4 regions of the Halobacillus sp. B23F22_5 genome follow, and region 4 is predicted to be linked to each of the others. Evidence: riboswitches for the same ligand, from Rfam matches in the RefSeq annotation. Region 4 holds a riboswitch; each other region holds the start of a gene.
The links. A riboswitch is a leader RNA that binds a small molecule or an ion and turns the genes downstream of it on or off. The one in region 4 is predicted to bind thiamine pyrophosphate.
Positions count from the first base shown of each region.

Region 1 (4,916 bases), on a different contig from region 4:
ATGCTTCTCAGGGCTTCCAATGCAGTAGGATATAAAAACTACCCGGACAACTTAATACGGGAATTTGTAGATAAAAGTGCCAATGCGGGCATTGATGTTTTCCGTATTTTCGACAGTCTCAACTGGATCGATGGAATGAAGCTGACCATTGATGCGGTAAGGGAAAGTGGCAAGGTAGCTGAGGCAGCGATGTGCTACACCGGGGATATCCTCGATTCCGCCCGTCCAAAATACGACCTCGACTATTACCAAAAGGTAGCGAAAGAACTGCAGGATTCCGGAGCGCACATCCTCGGGATTAAAGATATGGCTGGCTTGTTGAAGCCGGAGGCAGCGTATCAATTGATTTCAACCTTGAAAGAAACGATTGATATACCGATTCATCTCCATACCCATGATACCAGCGGAAACGGCCTGTTTACGTATGCCCGTGCCGTTGAAGCAGGCGTTGATGTCGTCGATGTCGCTGCAGGATCGATGGCAGGATTAACCTCTCAGCCGAGTGCCAGCAGCCTATACTACGCTTTAGAAGGATATGAAAGAAAGCCGAACGTTGATATTAGCGCTTACGAAAAACTGGGGCGCTACTGGGAGGATACAAGAAAATATTATCAGGACTTTGAAAGCGGCATGAACGCTCCGCACACAGAGGTATATGAACATGAAATGCCTGGAGGGCAGTACAGTAATCTTCAGCAGCAGGCGAAAGCAGTCGGGCTTGGCTCACGCTGGGACGAAGTGAAGACCATGTATCGTCGCGTCAACGATATGTTCGGAGATATTGTCAAAGTGACTCCATCGTCAAAAATTGTCGGGGACATGGCCCTTTATATGGTCCAAAATGAATTGAATGAGGACGATATTTATGAAAAAGGGGAATCACTGGACTTCCCGGATAGTGTAGTAGAGTTTTTCCAAGGGTACCTGGGTCAGCCATATGGCGGATTTCCTGCCGAACTGCAGCGCATCATCCTGAAAGGACGCGAGCCGATTAATGTACGTCCAGGTGAACTGCTGGAGCCTGTTGACTTCCATAACCTGAAAGAAACCCTGTTCCATTCCCTTGATCGACAAGTCACTAGTTTTGATATGATCAGCTATGCGCTGTATCCAAAAGTGTTCATGGATCATCAAAAATTCATCGAGCAATATGGCGATGTGTCCGTTTTGGATACCCCTACTTTCTTCTATGGGATGAGACTTGGAGAAGAAATCGAGCTGGATATTGAGCAAGGGAAGACGCTGATCGTCAAATTGATTTCTATTGGTGAGCCGCAAGTAGACGGAACAAGAACCGTATTCTTTGAGCTGAACGGTCAGCCACGTGAGGTAGTCGTCAAGGACGAAAACGTCAAAGCCACTGTCCAGGCGCGTCCGAAAGCAGATAAATCGAATAATAAACACATCGGTGCAACGATGCCAGGAACAGTTATCAAGGTTCTATCAGGAAAAGAGGAACAGGTGAAAAAAGGAGATCATTTAATGATCACGGAAGCAATGAAGATGGAAACCACCGTCCAGGCTCCTTTTGATGGAAAAATCAAGGATATCTATGTGGAAAGTAATGAAGCCATTCATGTAGGCGATTTAATGATTGAATTCGAATAATACAAGAAGGGGAGTGAAATGATGAAAAATATCACGGTACTTGGAGCGGGTGTTATGGGGCATGGTGCCGCTCAATTATTTGCCCAGGCAGGAAAAAATGTAAAAATCCGGGCCAGACGCGAGTCATCATTGAAAGATGCAAGAGCACTTATGACGAATAGCTTAAAAATTATGGTTGAAAAAGAGATGCTGACGGAAAACGAAATGCACCAGACGTTAGCCCGTATTACGTATACCACAGATTTACATGAAGCGATCCCAGGTGCTGACTTTATTTTTGAATCCATTCCGGAAGATCTTGAAAAGAAACTCGAGACTTACGAAGTTATTGAACGTATTGTCTCAGACGATACGATTATTTCTTCTAACACTTCCACTTTCCCACTCGAGGAATTAACTCAAAAAGCGAAGCATCCGGAAAGGTTTGTCATTACTCACTTTTTCAACCCGCCACAACTGGTTCCAATTGTGGAGATTGTTAAAGGAGAGAAAACACAGGAACATGTGGTAGATACAACGTATGATCTAATGAAAGAAATCGGAAAAAATCCAGTAGTTTTAAAAAAAGAAATATCTGGTTTTATCGTCAACCGCGTTCAAGTAGCTATGCTTCGCGAAGCGTTCCACTTAATGGAAGAGGGAGTGGCTACGGCAGAAGATATTGATATAGCCATGAAAGGGAGCATGGGCTTTAAATGGGCTTTCTGCGGACCGATGGAAAGTCAGGATTTAGCCGGCCTGCAAACAACACAAGCCATGGTTGGAAAGATATTAGAAGATCTATCTAACACAAGAGAAGTTCCTTCCTTTTTAAATGAAATGGTGGAAAATGAACGGTTTGGGATTAGAACGAATAAAGGTTTTTACGAATATGATGATCATGGTGAACAAGCCATTCATACACGGGACGACCGTTTTCTGGAGCTCCTGAAATTATTACAGCAAAAAAGTGATCAGCATAATATAAACTCGTTTTCGTGATGCATTTCGAAGCTCTATTTGGGAGTTGTAAAGGGAAAATGGCAAAAAAGAAATGACTAATGTACTCGGAAAAATCAGAAAATTAACTAGACGATTCTATGAAATTAATGTAAAGTAAGAAATGAAGCGTTTACCAAAAACTGCATAAAAATATTCACTAGGGGTGCCTTTCCTTAAAGGCTGAGATCAAAGTATAACTTTGGGACCCTCTGAACCTGATCTGGCTTGAAACACCAGCGGAGGAAAGTGACGACGATGGGCGTCTTGAAAGAGCAAATCTATGTTTCTTTTATGATGGTCAACTAAAGTAAATGGGACATACCACTTTTCCTCCGGGGGAAGTGGTATTTTTTGTGCCTAAAAAGGGTGTGCTGGTATGAAACTTGTGGCAGTGGCGAATGGAAGGCTGGAAGCGGGGCCGTTGGCAGCGGTCATTGAGGAATTTGCTCCATTGGTAGATTCCATTATTTTAAGAGAACCTCACATGGCTGAGGTTGACTATCAGTTAATGGTGGAGAAGTTAATCGCAAGTGGGATTGATAGGGACAAGCTTTGTATTCATAGTCGACTAGACGTTGCCTGCAAGACCGGTGTTCCGAATCTTCATCTCAAAGAAAAGGGCTCCGGGGTAAAAAAGGTGAAACAGGCTTCTTCTTCTATGAAGGTCGGGGTTTCGGTACATTCGCTTCAAGCGGCAAGACAGGCGGAGGAGGAAGGTGCCGATTATGTGATGTTTGGTCATGTTTATGCTACGAACAGCAAAAAAGGAATGGAGCCAAGGGGCATCGAGGAGCTTGAAGCTATCACTTCTTCGATTGATATTCCTGTGATCGCGATTGGTGGCATCACTCCCGCTAGACTACAGGAAATACTGGAAGCAGGAGCGGCGGGAGTTGCTGTCATGTCAGGGATATTCGAGGATGCACAACCGCTTAAAGCTGTAAAACGGTATGTAAAGGAGCTAACGATTCATGAAGGAATATTATGATGTGGTGATTATTGGCGGTGGCATCATCGGTCATTCAATTTCCTACTATTTAAACAAGAGCGGAGTCCACGCTGTCGTCATCGACAAGCAGGTGAGTGGCAACAAAGCTACGAAAGCAGCCGCAGGGATGCTTGGTGTTCATACGGAGCACCAGGCATCAGGCGCCTATCATCAATTTTGTGAAGAAAGCAGAGATTTATATCAGGGCTTAAGGAAAGAACTTCATGAATTAACAGCAATCGATATCGGGCTTTCTCCGTTTGGAATGATGGAAGTCGCGATGGATGAAGTCCATAAACAAGAGCTGTTGGAGAAAAAGCATGCCTTTACCAGCCTGGAATGGCTGGAAACAGAACAGGTAAGGGATAAAGTTCCTGCTCTACCGCCAGAGGTTTCCGGGGCATTATATATGACCAGGGATGGCCATGTCGAACCAATAGCCACGTGTGAAGCGTTGAAGCGGGCGGCTTTTGTATATGGCGGCGACTTACTGGAAAACACGAGTGTCGTTGGGGTGACAAAAACAGATGATATTTTCACTGTCCAATTAGAAAATGCTTCTGTAACAGCAAGCCAGGTCGTGGCTGCTTCTGGAGCGGACAGTGGGCGATGGTTTAAAGCGGCAGGAATAGATGACCCGATCGTACCTGTGAAGGGGGAATGCTTTTCGATTAAACCAAGCCGGCATTATTTTAAGGAAGCCTTGTTCTTTAAGGATTTTTATATTGTTCCTAAACCGGATGGGCGTTATATCGTAGGAGCGACGTCCAGGCCTAATGAATTAAGTTCTGATACAACGGCAGGAGGATTGGCAGATTTGATGAATCGTGTGTTTGCTGTTTTTCCAAACCTGAAAGAAGAACCGATGCAGGAATTCTGGTCAGGAGTACGGCCGGGGTCTGTCGATGGTTTGCCGATTATCGGGGAGCACCCGACACTCACGGGATTCTACTTTGCTACCGGGCATTATCGAAATGGCATTCTACTAGCGCCTGCTACGGGGCAGATGATGAAAGATCTGATCACGAAGCAAGACGTACACCAGGCTTTCCGGGAGTTGCTTTCACCGGAACGCCTGGATAGGAAAGGAGCATCCAATTATGAATATTCATCTTAATGGAAAAAGCATTGATTTACCTGGTAACGTCACCACGGTATCGGATTTGCTTGATTCCTATGACATCAAGAAAAAGATTTCCGTGGTGGAGCACAATAAAGAAATTGTACCTAAAGGGAATTATGAACAAACGACGCTTGCTGACGGAGACAGGATTGAAATCGTACATTTTGTTGGAGGAGGATGAACATGTTAACGATTGGTGAAAATACATTTCGTTCA
Region 1 covers NZ_JBIEKI010000006.1:122,569-127,484, forward strand. The annotation lists gene pyc (pyruvate carboxylase) at 1-1,608, shown strand, start outside; gene ACGTN9_RS10910 (3-hydroxyacyl-CoA dehydrogenase family protein) at 1,630-2,589, shown strand; TPP riboswitch at 2,739-2,851, shown strand; gene ACGTN9_RS10915 (thiamine phosphate synthase) at 2,966-3,577, shown strand; gene thiO (glycine oxidase ThiO) at 3,561-4,694, shown strand; gene thiS (sulfur carrier protein ThiS) at 4,678-4,881, shown strand; gene ACGTN9_RS10930 (thiazole synthase) at 4,878-4,916, shown strand, end outside.
Region 1: another riboswitch for thiamine pyrophosphate. It lies ahead of ACGTN9_RS10915 (thiamine phosphate synthase); the one in region 4 lies ahead of thiW (energy coupling factor transporter S component ThiW).

Region 2 (4,916 bases), on a different contig from region 4:
CCATCATAGTGGCAATGCTCAACCGTCGCTTTTGCCCCTGACTCAAGGTATAGGGATGACGGTCGGCATGCGGAAGCAAACGGTACCTTTCCAGCATCTGTGTTGTCTTTTCAGTCACAACTTCTTCCGGGACTTCCTGTAGACGCAGGCCATACGCAATCTCCTCAAAAACTGTATCAGCAACAAATTGATGTTCAGGGTTTTGAAAGACGTATCCGATTTCCTGCCATAGCAAATGATCTCGGAATTTATCCATCGCTTTATCGTTCAGCTGGATATTCCCTGAAGAGGGATGCACAAGCCCTGCCATTAACAGACTAAGAGTGGTCTTCCCGGCACCATTGGCACCCACAATAGCTGCCCATTCTCCCTCTTTTATTTCGATCGTTATATCTTCAAGAATATGCTTAGAACCGATGTTTTGGAGAGATAGATGGATCTCTGGTGAGGACTCAATATGCTTAGTCTCCGGTGATAACTCGGCAGGCTTGTTTTCCAGTGTCTCTGGTTTTATTTTTGCCGTCAGGGATTCCAGATGGACAGGATATTCCCCGTAGAGTTCGATCAAGCCTTGATCACTCAACTCCTGAGCTGTCCGGAAAAGCTCAGGCATCCAAATCCCCTCGCTTCTGATGGTTTCATAATGTTGATAAAAACCTTGAGCGATCGATCCATCATAAAATATTCTTCCGTGACGATTCATCAATAGACAGCGATCGCCATAAGGTAGCCATTCATCTAAATTATGTTCGATAATTAATAACGCGAAATCATTTTCTTTTTGCAACGTAACTACTGTTTCAATAAACGAACGCCTGGCATGTGGGTCGAGCAAGGAAGTCGGTTCATCCAAAATCAACAGTTCAGGCTCCATGGCTAATACACAGGCCAGGGCTAATTTTTGTTTCATCCCTCCGGATAAAGTGGAGATTTCCGCTTTCTTCACCTCTGCTAAACCGACCATTTCAAGAGCCCAATCCACCTTTTCCCTGATTATCTCAGGAGCAGTTTTCAAATTTTCCAAACCGAAAGCTATTTCATCTTCGACGGTCAGCATACAAAACTGGCTTTCCGGATCCTGAAAAACCACTCCAACCCGCTGGCTCAGTTCACCTGCTTCGAATTTTTCATAAGGCACTCCTTGATAATAGCGTTCGCCCTTCATAGTTCCATCCAGTTCCCCTGGGTATAAACCATTCAGGCAATACGTCAACGTGCTTTTCCCACACCCACTTGGCCCAAGGAGCAGCGCAGTTTCCCCGTGAGATAAGCAAAAATCAATCCCGCTCAATGTCGGAGATTTGGTCTCTTCATAATGTAATGTGAGCTGATTCACTTCCACTAAAGGTTTATCATGCGGCGCCATGTTTATTTCTCCTATGCTCTTTGCCAAGCTCAAAGTTGTACAGCACGCCAGTTTTCGCAAGCGCATCGCTGATTGCTTTTCCAAGCAGGCCGGCGATGACTGCACCACTGACCAAACGGGCAATGAACATGGCGGCAACGTAGGTGGTTGCAAGTGCTGCATAGCCAGACAGGAAGTAGCCCCAGACAAAACTGAACACAGCTGACCCCATCCCTGCGGCCATTAACACCCATACGTGGTACATCCGGTATCTGGTTGCGGCAAATACCGCTTCAGCCCCTAGTCCCTGGATCATCCCTGAAATGATCAGCATCGGTCCGACAGCATTCCCCAGCATTACTTCAATAATGGCGGCAATCGTTTCAGATAAAAATGCGGCGCCCGGCTTTCGGATAATATAGGCAGCGATAATGGAGATGATGAACCAAATACCAAAAATCAAATCGTAACCGATCGGACCGAAAAATCCGACCAGCAACTTTCCGACAGGAAGAAACGCTAAATAAACGACTGCGAATACAACGGAAAGTACAGACATGACAACTATTTCTCTCATTTTCCACTTATTCATCGTCTTCCCCCTTTTGATGGGATGGACTGTTCGCAGAAATGGACGCCGTCATCACAACATGATCGTTATGTTCCTGGGTTGACGTGAAGGCGTTTTCAAGTGTAGTAAAAATGTCAGCCGCTTCTCCTTTCAGCTTGGTAGCATAGTGGATACCCTCGACAGTTAGTCCTCTTTGTTTGGCAGCTTCGATTTGTTCCATAATCTGATCCATGTAACGGTCAGACCCAAGCGGATACAGCGCAAAATCACAAGCGGCATATTGGTTTATCGCTGTTGGGGTGTTTAATTTACGATCGTCTTCTGCCATATAGACATCGCCATCCGTATCACCCGGGCAGCCGATAGAAAAAGTTCCTGAAAAAGCTACATGGTGGCCAGTCTTTGCAGCATGGGAAAAAATAGCTTCGGTAACATCGAACACATGCGGAATCTTCCCTCTCACACACGTGCTGACATCATCCGTCTCTAACCAGACCTTTGAGGTATCGACTTCCTCAAGAGCCGATAAAATGACATTCACGAAATCATCCGTCATCGGGTGTACCGAAAAGCGGCACCCGGCAATTCTGCTTGTTCCTTTACATACTTTATTGGACACGAACATTCCCCTCCTTTTTTATACAACAAAAAAACTGCATCCACGGGGAATGCAGTTCAAAGGTTATTGTTGATAAAAATGATTCGTGTCACCTTATCTCTGCACTTCCCCACGCTGGTATTATCCAGTTCGGGTTCTAAGGGTCAGAGTCTTGTGACTCCTCTCAGCTCAATCGCACCCCTAGTGCTTCAATCGTGCTATGCAGTTTTTTCATCTATTAGTAGCTTAATAGATTTCCAAAACTTTGTAAACATCTATTTTACAGTAATACGTCCCACCAGATTTTAATGGCTGTTCCGACAATTAAAGCAGCAAGGATACCTTGTAATAACTTGGTATTCACTTTCTGACCTGCTTTTGCTCCAAGTGGAGATGCGATCAGACTGGCAATAATCATGATAATCGCTGGTACAAGAACGACCTGACCGGTCATCACTTTACCGACAGTGGAACCGATCGAAGAAATGAAGGTTATTGCCAGGGAAGTTGCGATGGTAACACGGGTTGGTATTTTAAGCACCGTCAACATAATTGGAACCAGCAGGAATGCACCAGCAGCACCGACAATACCTGCCGCTACACCAACGATGAAAGCAGAAACAGCTGCAACCATTTTACTGAATGTCACCTGATCAGGTGGAATGTCATCGTTGTTCTTTCTAGGAATGAACATCATGACCGCGGCAGTCAAGGCTAAAATACCATATACGATTTGAATGCCTTCTTCCGTCATGAAACGGGAGCCATAACTTCCGATGAAACTACCAACCAGAATACTTACACCCATATAAATAATCAAGTCTTTGTTCAAGTAGCCACCTTTACGGTAAGCCCAGGCACCGGCAATAGTGGCAAAAAACACTTGCACTGCACTGATTCCTGAAACTTCATGGGCAGTGAATGCAGCGAAACCTAACATAGGCGGTATATATAAGAGCATTGGGTATTTAATAATTGATCCGCCGATTCCTACCATTCCTGATACATATGAACCTGCAAAACCGATGATAAAAATCGTGACGTAAAACCATAAATCCATTTTTCTTCCTCCCTTTATCTCTTTGAAAGCCTTACCAATTGGAAGGGGACAGCCATCCGTTTACCGGAATGTCTGTCCCCCCTTTTTATCTTTTAGCCTTTCTTGATCCAGAACTTAAGAACTTCGTCTTCTTCTTGCTGGTCGACAAGTTCGTGTCCGCTGGAATCTGTCCAGGCTGCTAAGTCTGCTTTTGCACCTTTGTCTGTAGCGTGGATTTCAAGAATATCTCCGCTGTTCAATTCATCCATCGCTTTTTTCGTCTTTACGATTGGCATTGGGCATGCCAGACCTTTTGCATCTAGTACTTTATTTGCTTCCATTTTGATACACTCCTTTTTTAAAATTAACCGGGAGCCCCACTAAAATGGGGCAGCCCATTAGGATACCGCGCAGCGGTTTGGTCCGATTTCCATTTCACGCTTTTCTTCTTCTTCAGGCGTTAGTTTACCCATGTTCACTTGGCGAATTTCCTGGTATGCGTTTGGTTGTGGTGGAAGGTTTTCTGTAACCATCTTACGGAATTCACCTTCGTCTTCCACATTCAAGCCAGTGTTCACTTTGTAAAGTTCACCAAGAGGTGCTGATACTTTTCCATCATCCTGTACTTCACTCATGTTAGCGAAGTGAGCTGGCAGCACTTCCAAGTCATCTGAAAGTTCTTTGTAACGGCTGTAAAGTGTCTCACGCAAGTCGCCAACCCAATCTTCTGCAAGACCGGCAAGGTCAGGACGACCGATAGATTCTACGAATAGAATGTCACCAGTCAACAAGTATTTGTTGTCGACGATGAAAGAAGTAGATCCGATGGTGTGTCCTGGTGAATATACTGCCTGAGCAGCAACCTTAGTCGTACCGACAGTAATTTCATTGCCGTCTTCAAGCTTGTTGTAATCGAATTGAACTTCTGTTGCGTCTTTCGGTGGCAACCAGTATTGTGCACCAGTTTCTTCACGAAGCGCACGACCGCCGGAAATGTGGTCTGCGTGCAGGTGAGTGTCTGCCACCTGAACGATTTTCGCATTCTTTTCTTTTGCAAAATCAAGGTAAGGCTGGATCATACGGTTGGAGTCGATGACCATTGCTTCGCCATCAGAGACAACCATATAAGATAGGCAGCCTTTACCCAGACGTACGAACTGGTATAGTTCACCGCCATCAGAAATGTCGCCTACTTTAACCGGCTCCAGGTACTCACTCCAGGCTTTCATACCGCCTTTCAAGTAAGAAACTCCTTTCACGCCAGCTTCTTCAAGCAGGTCGGCAACCATCATGGAAGATCCTTCTTTTGCACAAACGACCAGTACGTTTTCGTTTGGAAGTTTATCCATGATGCTTTCTACGC
Region 2 covers NZ_JBIEKI010000015.1:47,112-52,027, reverse strand. The annotation lists gene ACGTN9_RS16415 (ABC transporter ATP-binding protein) at 1-1,366, opposite strand, end outside; gene ACGTN9_RS16410 (ECF transporter S component) at 1,353-1,937, opposite strand; gene ACGTN9_RS16405 (YkoF family thiamine/hydroxymethylpyrimidine-binding protein) at 1,930-2,535, opposite strand; TPP riboswitch at 2,625-2,727, opposite strand; gene ACGTN9_RS16400 (sulfite exporter TauE/SafE family protein) at 2,795-3,574, opposite strand; gene ACGTN9_RS16395 (sulfurtransferase TusA family protein) at 3,667-3,894, opposite strand; gene ACGTN9_RS16390 (MBL fold metallo-hydrolase) at 3,952-4,916, opposite strand, start outside.
Region 2: another riboswitch for thiamine pyrophosphate. It lies ahead of ACGTN9_RS16405 (YkoF family thiamine/hydroxymethylpyrimidine-binding protein); the one in region 4 lies ahead of thiW (energy coupling factor transporter S component ThiW).

Region 3 (4,916 bases), on a different contig from region 4:
ATGATAGCTTGATCATCCAGCATCTGCCTGACTATGAAAGTGCCTGGCATGCGGGTGACGGCAATGGGAAAGGAAATCGAAATTCGATCGGAGTGGAAATATGTGAGCATGAGGATGGTAATTTCGAAGAAGCGGTAAAGAGGGCGATCCTGCTGATTCGCACGTTGCAGAAGCGTCACGGGATCCCGTTGAGTCGAATCGTCCCTCATAAAAAATGGAGCGGCAAAAATTGCCCGCGGCCACTTTTACCTGTATGGGATGAATTTATAGGAAATATCGGAGAAAACAAAGCCTCCACGAGGGGAACTTCTTATCTTGGAAAGCGGGTGGAGTCGATTCATCCTGGAAGCTTACGATTTTACGCCCGCCCCTCCTGGAAGGATGGCGATGTTGCGGGAACCGTAAAAAAAGGCTATGGCTTCCCGGTAATTACAGCAAAGGTGAAAGTGGAGGCGGGTTATCAGTACCGTGTGAAAAACAGCAAAGGGGATGTATATTACATTACCGCGAGCCCTAAATATGTCAAAGTTGAAAGCGGAGGGTGAATACTTTCATGGTATAATAGAAGTATAAACGGACAGTATGGTTAGAGAGTGTGGAAAGGGGCTGGAATTGATGAAGCAAAAATATTTAGTACCGGTAGACGGTTCCGAACATTCCTTGCGGGCTTTAGAATATGCGATTGAGCATGCAAAAGAAACTGGCAGTGGAATTTTACTTGTGCACGTACAGCCTGAATATAATACACATAATATCCGCAGGTTTATTACGAAAGAGCAAATTAAAGAGTACCAGCAGGAAATGGCAGATGAAGCATTCCAGGCTACCGAACCGCTATTGTCAAATAGTGATGTGCCGGTAGAAAAAGTGATGTTGATCGGTATAGCCAGTGATGAAATCTGCCGTTTGGCACGAAAGGAAAAAGTGAAAGGCATCATCATGGGTTCCCGTGGTCTCGGTCGAGTGAAAGGTTCTGTATTAGGAAGCATCAGTTATAGCGTCCTGCATACGGCTGATGTGCCAGTCACCGTTGTTCCTTAATAAAAACAATCACCCGCCTTCCTTGGCATACAAGGAAGGTTTTTTTATTTGTTTCATAGAAACAAACGGCAACATCTTTTAACCTAGCCTGGAATACGAATAGAAAAGGGAATCGACTTACTTTCCAGGCACCATACGTGTATGACCTTTGACTCAGCGATAATTCCAAACGGCTGATTCCTGAATTAGATGCAGATATGATAAGATAAAAGAGCTAATAACTTTCCAAAAGGAGGATATTATGAGGAAATTATCAGGTGCCCTGATGATTATTTTATTGATCATTACAGCGGCATGCAGTAATAAAGATGAGCCTACGGCGGAAGAGCGTTTTACTAAATACATAAATTTATGGCAGGATCAGAAGTTTGAAGAAATGTACGACATGACTGCTGCTTCCTCTAAAGAACATTATACAAAAGAAGAAGCGGTCGATCGCTTTAAAAAAATCTATCAGGATTTTTCTATTAAAGATGTAGAAGTGACCTTTGAGCAGAAAGAGGAAGAAGAGGAAGAGGATAAGGAGAAGACAGAAGAAACCATTCCCTTCAAAGTTTCGATGACATCGGTTGCAGGTGACATCGAATTTGATTATGAGGCGACGCTGACGAAAGAAGAACGGGAAGCAGACGGTGAAACGAAAGAAAACTGGTATGTCAACTGGAACCCGGGATTCATTTTTCCGGAGATAGCTGAGGGCCAGGAAGTAGGACTATCCACTAAGAATCCTGTCAGAGGAGAAATTTACGATCGCAATGGCAACGGTCTGGTCATTAATGCTGAATTTCTGAACATCGGTGTGATTCCGGAACAGCTTGGGGAAGAGGAAGCAGAGATGAAACAGAAGATTTCCGAACTCCTGGATATGGCTGTAGAAGATATTGATAAAAAGTTGAGTGCCGGCTGGGTACAAAAAAACCCGGGTCAATTCGTACCACTGAAAAAGATACCCGCAGATGAGAAGGAGAGAATAGAAAAACTGGTTGCCATGGAACCTGTCTCTACCCAGGCAACCACCGGACGGGACTACCCTTATGGAGAAGCAGCCGCCCATCTGACTGGCTATATCCGCCAGGTGACTGCCGAGGATTTAGAAGAATTGGATGACGAAAAATATCATGCCAATAGCATGATTGGTCATGGCGGGCTGGAAGGAAAGATGGAAGACACCTTAAGCGGGTCCCCTGGAGTCACTATTTATGCTAAATCGGAGGAAGGAACCACAACCATCGCTGAAACTCCAGTAGAACATGGGGAGGATGTACATCTTACGATAGACGCTGAGCTCCAGAAGAAAATCTATCAATCTTATGAAGGAAAAGCAGGGGCTGCGGCGGCCATCCACCCGACTACTGGTGAAACACTGGCACTGGTCAGTTCTCCCGCTATCGATCCGAACCTGAGGGTTTATGGTACGACCAAAGAGCTTGATGATACAGGACAGCCCAGCTTGAACCGTTCCATGTATACCTTTGCACCAGGGTCAACCATCAAACCGGTTACGGCGGCGATCGCATTGAGTAATGGTGTCATCGCACCAGAAGAAACCATTGACATTAATGGCAAAACGTGGGCAAAAGAAGATGGGTCCTGGGGTAATTATGAGATCAGTCGGGTCACAGAATTTAATGGACCTGTCGATGTCACCAATGCACTGATTCGCTCCGATAATATCTTCTTTGCAAGAACAGCCTTGAAGATGGAACAGGAAACCTTCCGTGCCGGCTTGGAATCGTTTGGTTTCAATCAGGAAATTCCGATCGAATACCCTGTATATAACTCGCAGATTTCCAATGAAGATACGTTTTCCGATGATTTGCTGATGGCAAACACCGCCTATGGACAGGGCCAAATGGAAATGTCATTGATCCATCTCGCGACAGCGTATACCCCATTTTTCAATGAAGGTAACTTGTTGAAGCCTACGATTGTTAAAGGTGAAAACACGCGGGAAATTTGGAAAGAGGGTGTGACCGACCCACAATACAATGATGTCATTAAAAATGCGCTGCGCCAGGTGGTTGCTCATGAAGCAGGAACGGCACGTGCTGCTAACATTTCAGGAACTTCATTATCCGGAAAGACAGGGACAGCTGAATTGAAACGTACAAAAGATGAGGAAGGAAAGGAAAACGGCTGGTTTGTCGTTTATCCGACCGAAAATACGGATATATTACTTGCAATGATGAAAGAAAATGCCAAAAGCGGGGACGTTGTCAAACAGGCCGCAGGATTATTCCGGAATATGGAATGAACCGGTCGCTTGTTGCTAAATCTGTGATAGTTTTTTATAATAGATGCAGTACAAAAAAAGCATAGATTCAAAGCCTTCCAAGGGGAGCCGAATTTGGCTGAGAGTGGGCGCTCGTGTCCTTACCCTTCGAACCTGTTAGTTAATACTAGCGTAGGAATGGTGGCTTTTATGATGGTGCAATGCAAACGGAATCCGTCCATCTGGAAGCTTCCCCCTTGGCATTGCTTTTTTTGTTGCCAAAAAACAAGGGGAGTGATTGACTCATGAGAAACAAACGTACGTTATTTATGGTAGAGGTGGCGATTTTTGCAGCGCTTGCGACACTGTTGGACTTCATCCCGATTTTCAAAATGCCGCAGGGCGGTTCGGTGTCGCTTGCGATGGTGCCAGTCTTTCTGATTGCGTTCCGCTGGGGATTAAAAGGTGGACTGCTGACCGGATTGCTTTACGGGATTTTCCAGATCATCGTCGGACAGGCTTATATTTTGACGCCGGTGCAGGCGGTTATTGAATACGGGCTGGCGTTCACGCTGTTAGGATTAGCCGGTATTTTTGCTCACACAGTCAAACAGGCGTTAATCAACCATAATACGAAGAAGTTTTTCACGTATGTAACGCTCGGTATACTGCTTGGAAGTACACTCCGGTTCATCGGACACTTCATCGCAGGCGTCGTATTTTTTGCCGAATATACCGATGCAGAAAATGTATGGATTTACTCGTTAGTATACAATGCTTCTTATATGGTGCCAGCAGCAATCATTAGTGCGCTCGGCTTGGGATATTTATTCCACAAACAGCCGCGAATTCTTTTGAATGATCAGGAACAGGCTTCCTACCGGGCGGCAGCAAGACCTAAGGAACAATTGAATTAAATCATCAACCTTGCCAATTATTTCTGGCAAGGTTTTTCTTTTTATCAGGGGGGTATATAGTATGATGGAGAAAAGGGGGCAGGGAATATGAGAGAATTAGTAGGTCGCTGCAGTAAGTGCGGAAAAAGCGTTTATTGTGAGGACGGCTTTTTGAATGGTTTCTATGAGAATAAACAATTGTACTGTAATGCATGCTATGAAAAAGTAGAGGAACAGGAAAAGTGAAAAACAAATTCGCCCGCATCCAAACCAGAATGAAATTATTACTTAAGAAAAAACGAAGCTGGCTATTCATAGCGGTGGTGCTATGGTTATCCGGCGTGATATTCTACAATACTTCCTATAAGACATTACCCGAAGGGCTCTCTTATGAAGGCAATGTACACGACATGAAACAGGTTGAATTCTTTCGCGATTTGACCTACCCGGACGAAAACGGCAAAACCGTCCATGACCGCGAGATATTCCAGGAAATCAATGATCTGATCGGAGAGGCGGAAGAGTTTGTCGTGATTGATATGTTTCTGTTCAACGGTTATACAGATGGAAAGAGAGAATTTCCCCCAATATCAAAAGAGCTTGCTGATGCTATCATCAAGCAAAAAGAAAAGCATCCTGACCTGAAGGCAGTGTTTATTACCGACCAGGTCAATACGGTCTATAATTCCTACCAGCCGGAAGCGATTGAGCGGCTGCGCGCGAATGATGTGGACGTCGTGATGACCAGCCTGAGCGAACTAAGGGAC
Region 3 covers NZ_JBIEKI010000015.1:25,073-29,988, forward strand. The annotation lists gene ACGTN9_RS16270 (peptidoglycan recognition protein family protein) at 1-545, shown strand, start outside; gene ACGTN9_RS16275 (universal stress protein) at 616-1,041, shown strand; gene ACGTN9_RS16280 (penicillin-binding transpeptidase domain-containing protein) at 1,283-3,295, shown strand; TPP riboswitch at 3,366-3,469, shown strand; gene thiT (energy-coupled thiamine transporter ThiT) at 3,559-4,170, shown strand; gene ACGTN9_RS16290 (hypothetical protein) at 4,258-4,395, shown strand; gene ACGTN9_RS16295 (phospholipase D family protein) at 4,392-4,916, shown strand, end outside.
Region 3: another riboswitch for thiamine pyrophosphate. It lies ahead of thiT (energy-coupled thiamine transporter ThiT); the one in region 4 lies ahead of thiW (energy coupling factor transporter S component ThiW).

Region 4 (4,916 bases):
ACTAGATATTTTCGCAGTCTACATGCCAAATTCATCCTTGGAGTCCCCTTTGCAGCTGGGAGAAATCAAACGATAGAGCATCGATGAACCTGGGTACAAACGTTCCTGAACCAGTCACTCCCGGATCTGCAGCAGCATATTCTGCTGCCAAACCGTAAAACTCTACGGCCGCCAATGCCTGCATTTCAGCAATACCTTCTGTAGTTAGACATGCGGTCAATATGGAACCAAGCAGACAACCGGCACCTGTGACTTTTGCAAGCAGAGGATGACCAGTTTCATTTTTCACCAGGCGACTTCCATTACTAATGACATCTGTTGCTCCTGTAACAACCGCCAGGGTGTTGTATTGACGGGCTACTTGCTCGGCAACTTCTTCGGCATCCCCTTCTCCGCGCGATTCGACACCTTTCATTTCCCAGGAAATATCGACAAGGTTTGCAAGTTCAGCTGCATTTCCTTTGATTGCTGTAAGTTTGACTGTTTGTAATATTTCCTCGACGGCACGCCTGCGAAATCGCGTAGCTGCGACCCCGACCGGATCGAGCACAACCGGGATACCCTTTTCATTAGCTGCTTTACCAGCATGAACCATTGCTGGAACCTCTGCAGCGGTCAGTGTTCCGATATTGATCAACACACCATCGGCATTAAAAGCCATCGATGCTGCTTCTTCCTCAGCCTTAGCCATGACGGGGGCACCGCCAAAAGCCAACAGCCCATTCGCTGTAAAATTCATGACGACTTGATTGGTCAAATGATGGATCAGCGGGGTGTGATTACGCACTTCTTCAATGACATTCATCATTTATTCCCTCCTCACGTATCGCCCAGTGATTCGTTGGTCCGTTACCCTTTCCGATAGAAAAGCCATGACGAATCGCAGCAGTGATATAGTGCTTCGCACGTCTCACTGCTTCGTCTAATGGGAACCCCTGACTTAAATATGCAGTAATGGCTGCTGAATAGGTACAGCCAGTACCATGCGTGTTTTTAGTGGTAATACGATCGGAGGTGAACCGATACATCTTTTTTCCATCATACAAGACATCCAGCGCCTCCCCTATTCGATGACCGCCTTTAATAAGTGCCGCTCCTGCACCGAAGCCATGCACGATGTGTTCAGCGGAAGCTTCCATATCGGCTGACGATTCGATGTTTTCTTCCGTAATCATTTCCGCTTCAGGTATATTTGGTGTCACCAGGGTTGTCAAAGGAAGCAAATGCTCCCGTAAATAAAAACGAGCTTCGCTTTCCATCAATACATCGCCGCTTGTCGCTACCATCACAGGATCCATGACATAAGGAGTCTGGAAGCGGGGTATCGCTTCTGCGACCACTTTCATCATATGGATATCTGCAATCATGCCTGTTTTGAGCGCATGGATCGGCATATCTGCTCGTATCGCTTCAAGCTGTTGTTTTATTATCGACGGTGGCAAATGATGGACTCCTTGCACACCAGTTGTATTTTGAGCGGTGACAGAAGTGATGACAGACATGCCATAGCTCTTCAGTTCTTGAAAAGTTTTCAAATCAGCCTGTATGCCCGCTCCTCCACTTGAATCGCTGCCCGCTATGGTCAGTGCACATGGGATTGGTCTGCTCATCGCTGTGTCACCACTTTCTGTACCGGCCATTCTTCACACGTATAGGCCATTTCCCAAAAAGCCAACTCAAGTTGACAACTCTTCCGGAATGCTTCTTTCATACGGGTGCGTTGTTTTTCAGATACTTCTTCTGCCAGTTCATCCAGGCGGTTACGCAGCTTTCCTGTCAGCCCTCTCATCTCAGCATCCGCGTAGAATTTGATCCATGGATAAAACGGATGGCTACCGTTCGGCTCGTATTGACCCGTCAACACCTGACCGATTTCTAAATATGTCCACGGACAAGGAAGCAACGCACATAGGATTTCGCCTAAGTTTCCGGTATGGGCATGGTACATCATGTGCTTGATATAGTGGTCCGCCGTTGGTGGCAGCGGGTATCCTTGCATGTCTTCATATTTCACCCCAGCCTGCTCACAAAAGTTATGATGGGGATGGGTTTCACTGTTCAATACAAAGCCTATCTGGTCATTGAAGAGTGAGATATCATCTCTATTGCCTGATTTGGAGACGGCTATGCCATAGATATGCATGAACGCATTCAAGTACTCAAAGTCTGCTTTGATATAGTGCTCCAGGGCCTCTTTTGGCACGTCTCCTTTTCCTATACCGACCACAAATGGATGGCTGAATATCTTTCGAAAAATATCATCGTTTTCTTTTCTTAAGTCGTTTGAAAAAGTCATGGTAAGCCTCCTTTAATAGTTAGGAAGCTACTAGGGGAATAAAAGTAGAAAGATAGAGGGTGGTGAAGTTGGTCCTCTACTACTTCCCTGCGCTGGCATTATCCAGATCAGGTTCCAAGGGACAAAGGAAATCATTCCTTATCTCAGCTGTACGCGCCCCTAGTAGTTTTCCGTTAAAAAGTTAAACACTATGAAACTCTTCTTGTATTAGGCAATAATTGTTCTTGTTTGATTTTGACGACGACCAGCCAGCCGATTACAGCACCAGTAATACTGCTGACCAGAAATGATGGAATAAAAAACAAAGCTCCAACCGCACTTCCCATCAGCACATTGGCAAAAGGGACGGCAAACAAAGCGCCAATTACTCCAGTCCCCACAACCTCGCCAACGGCAGCCCAGGCTTTTCTGCCCAGCTTCTTGTATAGATAGCCAGCTAAAAATGCGCCGACCATGCCGCCCGGAAAGGCCAGCAAAGTGCCGATTCCAAGCAGATTACGCAAAACGCCGATCATAAACGCAATGACCACCGCCGGCAGTGGTCCGAGCGTTACAGCCGCCATCACATTGACTGCATGCTGGACTGGGTAAGCTTTAGCTATCCCTGCCGGAAACCAGAGCAGCTGTGCTCCCATGGTGCCAATTGCTACAAATACAGCCATTGTCGTAAGCAGACGCGTACGATTCATTTCTCCCCTCCTTTCTCCAAGAGCGCACTAAAAAAGCCAGATCCTCATGGGACCTGGCTTGGTAGGTTAAAAGAAAATAGACGTATCTTCCGACTACTTCCCTCCGCTGGTATTAACCAGATCAGGTCCATAAGAGTCGGAAAGCTTCACGCGCTTTCCTCTCAGCCCACCATTCAGGGCACCCCTAGTAGTTGTTTCATATATTTAATTTGATGTTTCCATTTCATCATAACAAAGTATAGGAAGCTCTTCCACTTCTCTATGATAAATTTTTGAAAATAAAGCCTGCACACGTATGCTTTGATAGATTTAAAAACTCTCAAGCAGCAAATAGAGCCCGGTGAATAACAAAATCATGTACATGAATAGCTGAAATAAACGCTGGTTGATCCATTGAAACAATAATTGGCCCAAAACAAGTCCAGCCAGTACCACAGGCAAGGCTAATCCGCCAGCCTTCCATACTTCGATGTTCGTGCCCGCAAAAACCACTTGAATCAGCAGGCTCACGAAATAAATGAATAAGTAGAAAGCGAGCGTAGTTGCTCTCAACTTTTCCTTCTTCGTATCCGTACCGGAAAAATACAGCAGGAGTGGTGGTCCAGGCATTCCGATACTGGTGGTCATCGCTCCCGATATACCTCCTGCGATAAAGTCTCTACGCAAAGACTGATGAGTCCGGAATTGGAAGATCAAAAGAATTGTAAGCACCAGGATAACGATACTGATACCGAGCTTTAACTTGGTCATGTCTGCCAAAAGAAAGATGAGGATGCCAATCGGAAGTCCGGCACTACTGCCGATGATGAACCTTTTTAAAATTCCTGTATCGACATCATGACGGATTTTCATAATCAAGACACTGGAAATGACCAGTGAAAGAGCCAGATTGATCTGAATCGCTTCCCTGGGAGCGAACAATAATAATAAAAACGGTGTAGCCATGATCGAAAAGCCGAAACCTGTACTGGTTTGTAAAATGGAAGCTAATAAAATGATGACAATAAATAAAAAAATAGAATCCAAATAAACACCTCTGTTTAATACCGATAACAATCCATGGTCGTCCTATTAAGTAGTGAAATCTCTAAGCTTTTCAGGAAAGCTGAGAAAGTATATAATTTAATAAGATTGTCAAAAAATATCAAGAAAATCTTTTCTATTTGATCTTCCTTTTATGATAACATGTTGATATTATCAAGCGTTGCGATTGCTAACTTAAAATACATATAGGAGTGTAACCATGGCTGAAAATAATAAAGGCTCGATGAAATTCGTTGTCATTTTAACTGTAGTTGTCATTGGACTTGTAGCTGCTTTTGTCGTATTAGATAGTAAAAACAATAGCGGAAGTGAAAGCAATACGGCTTCTTCTGGAGATTCTATCTCTACAGAGGGCCAACCGACCATTGGTGAATCCGATGCACCGGTGGAAATCGTCGAATTCGGCGACTATCTTTGCCCAGCATGTAAAGTATGGAGCGACCAGGTCTTTCCATTATTGAAACAAGATTATATTGATTCAGGCGATGCTAATTTGACTTATGTCAACGTCCTCTTTCACGGGGAAGATTCTGAATTGGCTTCTTCCGCAGCAGAAGCCGTTTATAAACAGACTCCGGAAAAATTTTGGGACTTCAGCAAGCAATTATATGCGGCCCAGCCAGAAGAACACCAGGAAGGCTGGCTGACAGAAGAAAAGATTGTGGAAACAGCTGAAGAAAGTGTCCCATCGATTGATATCGAACAAATGAAACAGGATATGAAATCGGAAGAAATTCAGCAGGAAGTCCAAAAAGATGATACGCTCGTCAAAGAACATGGAGTTCAAGTTACACCTACAGTAATGATTAATGGTGAAATGGTGGAAGACCCATTCAACTATGAAGAGATTTCCAATAAAATTGAAAAAGCGATTGAAGATAGCAATG
Region 4 covers NZ_JBIEKI010000001.1:260,753-265,668, reverse strand. The annotation lists gene thiE (thiamine phosphate synthase) at 1-35, opposite strand, end outside; gene thiM (hydroxyethylthiazole kinase) at 32-808, opposite strand; gene thiD (bifunctional hydroxymethylpyrimidine kinase/phosphomethylpyrimidine kinase) at 792-1,640, opposite strand; gene tenA (thiaminase II) at 1,607-2,296, opposite strand; TPP riboswitch at 2,364-2,467, opposite strand; gene thiW (energy coupling factor transporter S component ThiW) at 2,485-2,985, opposite strand; TPP riboswitch at 3,067-3,181, opposite strand; gene ACGTN9_RS01300 (sulfite exporter TauE/SafE family protein) at 3,295-4,011, opposite strand; gene ACGTN9_RS01295 (DsbA family protein) at 4,229-4,916, shown strand, end outside; gene ACGTN9_RS01290 (disulfide oxidoreductase) at 4,914-4,916, shown strand, end outside.